DNA from 2 places in the Streptomyces sp. NPDC001549 genome. Region 2 is predicted to be linked to the other one. Evidence: riboswitches for the same ligand, from Rfam matches in the RefSeq annotation. Region 2 holds a riboswitch; the other holds the start of a gene.
What was found. Region 2 has a riboswitch for guanidine ahead of ACFY04_RS12555 (Ohr family peroxiredoxin). Riboswitches for the same ligand answer to the same signal wherever they lie in the genome.

Region 1: linked by a shared signal. The riboswitch ahead of ACFY04_RS04710 (multidrug efflux SMR transporter) and the one ahead of ACFY04_RS12555 (Ohr family peroxiredoxin) in region 2 are both predicted to bind guanidine.

The regions. Positions count from the first base shown of each region.
Region 1 is NZ_JBIAVJ010000002.1:391,688-395,450, forward strand. Features, by position in the region: gene ACFY04_RS04705 (transglycosylase domain-containing protein) at 1-1,995, shown strand, start outside; gene ACFY04_RS04710 (multidrug efflux SMR transporter) at 2,018-2,338, opposite strand; guanidine-III (ykkC-III) riboswitch at 2,370-2,439, opposite strand; gene ACFY04_RS04715 (co-chaperone GroES) at 2,483-2,824, opposite strand; gene ACFY04_RS04720 (DUF3618 domain-containing protein) at 2,868-3,188, opposite strand; gene bcp (thioredoxin-dependent thiol peroxidase) at 3,296-3,763, shown strand.
Region 2 is NZ_JBIAVJ010000006.1:67,191-70,953, reverse strand. Features, by position in the region: gene ACFY04_RS12570 (AAA family ATPase) at 1-38, shown strand, start outside; gene ACFY04_RS12565 (VWA-like domain-containing protein) at 51-1,235, shown strand; gene ACFY04_RS12560 (hypothetical protein) at 1,560-1,751, shown strand; guanidine-III (ykkC-III) riboswitch at 1,903-1,965, shown strand; gene ACFY04_RS12555 (Ohr family peroxiredoxin) at 2,041-2,511, shown strand; gene ACFY04_RS12550 (hypothetical protein) at 2,498-2,947, shown strand; gene ACFY04_RS12545 (peptidoglycan recognition family protein) at 2,977-3,763, opposite strand, start outside.

The DNA of each region.
Region 1 (3,763 bases), on a different contig from region 2:
TCCGAACGGGCGGTCGACCCCAAGGCGATGCTCCGCGCCGCCTGGAACACCGCGACCGGCAAGGGCACCCAGTCCGGTTCGACCATCACCCAGCAGTACGTCAAGAACTACTACTTGGGCCAGGAACAGACGATCAAACGAAAGGTCAAAGAGTTCTTCATCGCGATCAAACTCGGTCGTGAGAAGTCGAAGAACTACATCCTTGAGGGCTACCTGAACACCAGCTACTTCGGCCGCAACGCCTACGGCATCCAGGCCGCCGCCCAGGCCTACTACGGCAAGGACGTAGGCAAACTCACCACCGCCGAAGGCGCGTACCTCGCCACCCTCCTCAACTCCCCCAGCGCCTTCGACGTCGTCGCCCACCCCCAGAGCCGCCCCCGCGCCCTCGCCCGCTGGAACTACGTACTCGACGGCATGGTCAAGAAGAATTGGCTGCCCGCCGCCGAACGCGCGGCGACCCGCTTCCCCGAACCGGGCAAGGTCCGCGCCGCCGCCGGCCTCTCCGGCCAGCGCGGCTACCTCGTCGAAGCGATCAAGGACTACATCGTCGACAACAAGATCCTCGACGACAAAACCCTCGCCGAAGGCGGCTACCGCATCACCACCACCATCGACAAACGCCGCCAGAACGCCCTCGTCGACGCCGTCGACGACCAGATGGTCAACAAGCTCCAACCCGACAAGCGCAAGGCCGACCGGCTGGTCCGGGCCGGCGGCGTCTCCATCGACCCGGCCACCGGCAAGGTCCTCGCCATGTACGGCGGCATCGACTACACCAGGCAGTACGTGAACAACGCGACCCGGCACGACTACCAGGTCGCCTCCGCCTTCAAGCCCTTCGTCTTCGCCGCCGCCGTCGAGAACGGCTCCCGCACCCAGGACGGCCGCCGCATCACCCCGAACACGATCTACAGCGGCGACAACAAACGCCCGGTCGCCGGCGGCCGCATCCACTTCGCCCCCGAGAACGAGGGCCAGGTCTCCTACGGGAACATCACCGTCAACACCGCGACCGACCTCTCCGTCAACGCCGTGTACGCACAGATGGCGGTCGACGTCGGCACCGCCAAGGTCAAGAAGACCGCCATCGACCTCGGCATCCCCGAGAACACCCCCAACTTCGTACCCGGCCCGGCCATGGCCCTCGGCACCCTGCAGGCCAGTGTCCTGGACATGACCCAGGCCTACGCCACCCTCGCCGACCACGGCCGCCGCACCCCCTACACCTTCCTGGAGAAGATCACCAAGGGCGGCGACACCATCGGCCTCCCCCAGCGCACCCCCACCCAGGCCATCAGCCGCGAAGCCGCCGACACCACCACGTCCATGCTGGTCAGCGTCGTGGACAACGGCACCGGTACGGCCGCCCTCGCCGCCGGCCACCCGGCCGCGGGCAAGACCGGCACCGGCGAACTCGACCGCTCGGCCTGGTTCGCCGCCTACACCCCGGACCTGGTCACCGTGATCTCGATGATGGGCCAGGACCCGGACACCGGAACCCTGGAATCCCTCTACGGCGCCCTCGGCGAGGCCCGCATCGGCGGCGGCGGCTACCCCGCCCGGATCTGGGCCGCCTACACCAAGACCGCGCTGGAAGGCACCGACCCCGTCGACTTCGACCTGGAACTCCAGCCCGGCGGCGCACAGCCCCCGCCACCGCCCAGCCCGGAATCCAACCCGCCGCAGGAGCCCCCCGGCGAACCCTCGCCCAGCGCCCCCGAGCGCCCCGCCCGGCCCTCCCCGTCGAACCCGGCCGGCGGCCGCAACCAGGGCGGACAGAACAACGGAGGCCAGAACCAGGGCGGCCAGGACAACGGCGGCCCGGTGAACGGAGGCCAGGACAACGGCGGCCAGGACAACGGCGGCACCACCCAGGGCGGCAACCAGGGCGGCACCACCCAGGGCACACAAGGCAGCGCACAAGGCAGCGCACAAGGCAGCGACGGAGGCCCGGCGGACGGCCTGCGCCCGCCGTCGGCGTTCCTGGAGTGACCGGGTCGGGCCTCCGGCCAGGTCAGTGACCGGAGGTCGCCTTCAGCCCCACCACGGCGACCAGCAGCAGACAGATGAAGAAGATCCGGGCGGCGGTGACGGGCTCACCCAGCACCGCCATACCGAGCACGGCCGCGCCGGCGGCACCGATGCCCACCCACACCCCGTACGCCGTACCGATGGGCAGGGTCTTCGCGGCGTACGACAACAGCACCATGCTCGCGACGATCCCGGCACCCGTGAACACACTGGGCCACAGCCGGGTGAAACCGTCGGTGAACTTCATGCCGATCGACCAGCCGACCTCAAGCAGACCGGCGACGAGAAGAAGAACCCATGCCATGACGGCACCTCCGAGACATCGAGCGATACGGGGTGCGTCGTCTTGTCGTACCCGGTACGGCGCGTCTCGTCGGGTTCTCCTCCACCGTAGCAAAGGGCAGCGAAAAGGGCCGGTGACCTGGGCCACCAGCCCTTGCTCACAGCCTCAGAGGTACAGCCCGGTGGAGTCCTCCGACCCCTCCAGCCGCTCCGCGGCCACGGCGTGCAGGTCCCGCTCGCGCATCAGCACGTACGTCGCGCCCCGCACCTCGACCTCGGCACGGTCCTCGGGGTCGTACAGCACCCGGTCACCGGGCTCGACCGTCCGGACGTTCTGCCCGACCGCGACCACCTCGGCCCAGGCCAGCCGCTTGCCCACCGCGGCCGTCGCGGGAATCAGGATGCCGCCGCCCGAGCGCCGCTCGCCCTCCGGCAGATCGGACTTCACGAGCACGCGGTCGTGCAGCATGCGAATGGGCAGCTTGTCGTGGGTGGTGTTCTCGCTCACGCCCCGAACCTACCTGCCCGCGCCCGTCCCGTACCGCTCAGGGTCATCCGCGCTTGCGGCGCGCCGACACCACGAGCAGCCCGACCAGGCTCACCGCGACCAGCGCGACGGGCACGATCCGGTCGACGCGCGGAGACCCGTCGTCGTGACGCAGACCGTCCCGCAGATCCGTCACGATCCGGTTCACCGTGGCGAAGGCCCGCCCGGCGGTCTGGTCGACAGTCGAGGCGACCCGCGCCTTCGCGTCCCCGATGATCGTCTTCGGGTGCATGCGCACACCGATCTCGTCGAGCGTCTCGGCGAGCTGCTCACGGCGGCGGACGATGTCCGCCTCGATCTGTGCGGGGGTCCTGGCTTCCGGCACCGCGCTGCCTCCGTCGTCGTCGTGGTCGTGTGGGGCGTAGTCCGCCATGAACAGTCTGTCAGCTTAGTCTCATGGCATACCGATCCCCTCCCGAGGAGAGTGTCACGATGAGCGAGCGACTCCAGCCGGGCGACACCGCCCCCGCCTTCACCCTGCCCGATGCGGACGGCAACGAGGTCTCGCTCGCCGACCACAAGGGCCGCAAGGTGATCGTCTATTTCTACCCGTCCGCGCTGACCCCGGGCTGCACGAAGCAGGCCTGCGACTTCACGGACAACCTGTCCTTCCTGACGGGACACGGCTACGACGTCATCGGCGTGTCCCCGGACAAGCCGGAGAAGCTGGCGAAGTTCCGCGAGAAGGAGGACCTGAAGGTCACCCTGGTCAGCGACCCGGAGAAGGAGACGCTGACGGCGTACGGCGCGTACGGCGAGAAGAAGCTGTACGGCAAGACGGTCACCGGGGTCATCCGCTCCACGGTGGTCGTCGACGAGGAGGGCAAGGTCGAGCACGCCTTCTACAACGTCAAGGCCACGGGCCACGTAGCCAAGATCATCAAGGACCTGGGCCTCTGA
Region 2 (3,763 bases):
TGCTCCAGCTGTCCGGCTCGCTGCCGGGCGGCAACTGAGCCCGGTCCGCCGTGCGTCCGGAGCTGGACCGCGCGAAGCTGCTGGCAGCCCGTTACAAGGCCGCCGAGACCCGTCCGTACCTCGCTTCCGCGCTGTACGCCCTGACCGTCGTCCCCTCGGCCGGGGTGCGCACCATGGGCGTCGACCGGCACTGGCGCTGCTACGTCTCACCCGCCTTCGTCGAGGCGACCCCGGTCGCCGAGCTGGCCGGCGTGTGGGTCCACGAGGTGGCGCACCTGCTGCGCGACCACCACGGCCGGGCCGAGCGCCTGCCCGCCGCCGACCAGGGCGACCCGGTCCGGGTCAACATCGCCCAGGACTGCGAGATCAACGACGACCTGCTGGCCGACGGGCTGGTGCTGCCCGAGGGCCGGATGGAGCCCAGGCTCTACGGCCTGCCCGCGGGCGGCCTGTTCGAGACCTACCTGCCGGCGATTCCCCCGACGCCCCACGGGCCGGACTGCGGTTCCGGCGCGCACGGCACGCCCGGGCCCTGGGAGCTGGGCGAGGACGGCGGCCCCGCCCGGGTCGGCCCGGTGGAGGCCGAGGCCCTGCGCCGGCAGACCGCCGAGGCCGTACGGGCCCACCGGCGCACCCGGGGCCGGGTCCCCGAGGGCTGGGCCCGGTGGGCCGAGGAGCTTCTGGAGCCCTCCGTCGACTGGCGCCAGGCTCTGGCGGGAGCGGTCCGCGAGGCCGCCGCGTGGGCGGCCGGCGCGGTGGACTACACGTACCGCCGCCCCTCGCGCCGGACGCCCGCGCTCGGCGGCCGGGTGGTGCTGCCCAGTCTGCGCAGGCCGCTGCCGCGGGTGGCCGTCGTCATCGACACCTCGGGATCGATGGGCCCGGACGAGCTCGCGGCCGCCCTAGCCGAAGTCACCGGCGTCCTGCGGGAGGTCGGCGTCGGCGGGAACCGGGTCGCCGTCCTCGCATGCGACGCAGACGTGCATGCCGTGACCCGGGTGCGCAGTGCCGGCGAGGTGACCCTGGCCGGTGGCGGGGGCACGGACATGCGGGTCGGCATCGGCGCGGCCCTGGCCCTGCCCGACCGGCCGAACGTCGTGATCGTGCTGACCGACGGGTACACGCCGTGGCCGGACGAGACACCGTCCTGCCGGCTGATCGCCGCACTGATCGGCAACACCCCGCCCGCACCCCCGTCCTGGGTGGAGACGGTACGCGTCGACCTGACCACGTGATCGCGGCCGCGCGCGTCAGGAACACACGCACCAGGGCAGATCGGACGATCGGGAACGGCAGCGGAAAGTTCGCCGCCACCAAGTGGCGTGTCTCCGGCGGGCTTTGCCGGTGCGGCACCGGCGGGGAAAGCCCCGGTCCCCTGTCGGTGGCAGGCGGGTGCCGCTCGTGCCGCGCCAATGCCCGTACGCACGCCTGATGTTGCCGGATCGGCATGGCCGGCGCGGCCCTCGACGACACCTCTTGTCACCCTCTGTGTTTAACAGCCCGCTAATCGGTAACAAAATGTAGTGACAGGCAGTCAATACTCGACGAAAGGCAGGACCATGAACCTCGTCAACGTGCTCATCCTCGTCGCGGTCCTCGCACTTGTCGGCCTTCTGATCGCGGCCCCCAGCGCCACCGTGCGGCGCAACCCGTTCCCGGGCCGCCGGCAGCGAGCCGACCACCGCCGCTCGGGTGCGCCCCGGTCGACCCGGGTACCCGGTCAGCGGGGCATCCAGCACCACGCGCCCTGACCCGGGCCCGTGCCCGCCCCGGCCGCCCGGCGCGGACCGCGGCCGCACACCCCCGTCCTCAGGCCGGCGTCCGGCGGCCGGGTCGGTGGGGGGTGAGGTACTTCACCGCGGGGTGGTGCCCCCGGATCGCGGAGCGCGTTTGCTAGATTGTCCGGCGGCCGGTCCACGGCCCCGGACGAGATGCGCCGTACCCGGTTACGCACGACGACGCGCGAGGTGCCGCACGAGCGGCGCCGTCCGCTGTCCGCACCCGGGCAGCGTCCTCGTCGAGCAAGATGGGCCGTACGTCATGACCGTGCCACTCACCCGCAGCCTGTACCGGACGACCGCGCACGCCGCGGGGGGACGTACCGGATCCGTCCGCACGGACGACGGACGCCTGGACGTCCGCCTCGCCCCGCCGCGCAAGAAGGTGCCCGGCACCACCAACCCCGAGCAGCTGTTCGCGGCCGGTTTCGCCGCCTGCTTCACCTCCGCGCTCGCGGAGGTCGCCGCCGGGTTCGGGGCGGATGCCTCCACCGCGCGCGTGGCCTGCGAGGTCCAGCTCGGCACCACGGACACGCCCGCCGGCTACGGCCTCGCGGTGGCGCTCACCGTCAGCCTGCCCGGGTGGCGGGCGGCGGACCTCCAGCCCCTGCTGCACCGGGCGGACGCGGTCTGCCCGTACTCGCAGGCCGTACGCGGCAACGTACCGCTGACGCTCCTGGCCGTGGACGAGCCGGCCGAGGCCGCCGAGGCCGCCGCCGATGACCGCGCCTGAGCCGGGGCCGGCCGGCCACGTCCCGGACGGCCCCGGAGTCCCGGTGCCCGAGCGCGGTGCCTGGCTGCGGCGCGGCATCAGCCGCAACGGCGGACCCCTCGTCGAGGACCGCGAAGTGGTGTGGCTGCAGGCCGGTTCGTACTACGCCGACAGCCGGGGCTTCGCCGGTACGACGTCCTTCGACGGCTCCCAGGTGCACTTCCACCACCTCACGGGCGAGCCCGGCGAAGACGCCGGCACCCTCCGGTGGGACGGTGCGAACCTCGTCGAGCGGGGCACCAATCCGGACGGCAGCACCTTCCTGGAGGTCTGGACGCCGCTGCCCGCCGCCGACGGCGCCTGCGGCTCGTGGTCCGGCCCGGACCACCACGTGGTGCGCGTCGGCCGCCACGTGGTGCATGTCGATTCCCGTGCCGGTGCGTACTGGCGGCTGTAGCCCGGGCAGCCCGGGGCGACGGCGCGCCGTCAGGGCAGGAGACCCGCCGGGAGGTATTCCGCGTACTCCGAGGCCGGCCGGCCGGTGGCCTGGCGGACCAGGTCCTCGATGGGGTCGGACGCCTCCTCCGGCGCGGGCGTGCCGAGGCGGTCGGCGACGTCCTTGCGGAGGGTCGGGAGCAGGGCGTAGAGGTGGTCGCCGGGGCAGGCGGTCGCGTTGAAGTCGCGGTGGCCGTAGATTTCCGACGCGGGCAGTCCGTACTGGTCGCAGATGTGGGCGCACAGGTCGGCCAGGGCCGCGAACTGGGCCGCCGGCGGGTCCTGCGAGGTGTACGTCCCCTCGTTCTCGATGCCGATCGACACGGTGTTCTGGCCGACGCAGTGTGCCGCCCGCACCTGGCGGGTGCCGGTGCGCAGCTCCGCGAGGCTTTTGTGGCGTCCCTCCAGCACGAAGGCCCCGCGGCTGACGGTGAAGTGCTGACCCGTGTCGATCCAGCCCTGCGCGTCCATGTGGTACGTCTGGATCGCGCGGGCGAGGGCGAAGGCGCGCTGCTTCGTGTAGTCCGTCACGTTCGCCGTCGCCGTGTGGTGGACGATGATCCGCTCCGGGCGGTTGTCCAGGACGACGACGTCTTCGGACGCCGCCCGCGCACCCCAGGCGGCACAGCCGATGATGTCCGGGGTGGCGGCGGCGTACGCCCGCCCCGCCGCGGCGAGCGGCAGTGCCGTGGCGGCCGCCAGGGCGAAGGCTCCGGTGAGGACCGACCGGCGGGTGTACGGGGCCGCGGCGCGCGCGGGGGGCTGATGCAGTGCGGAG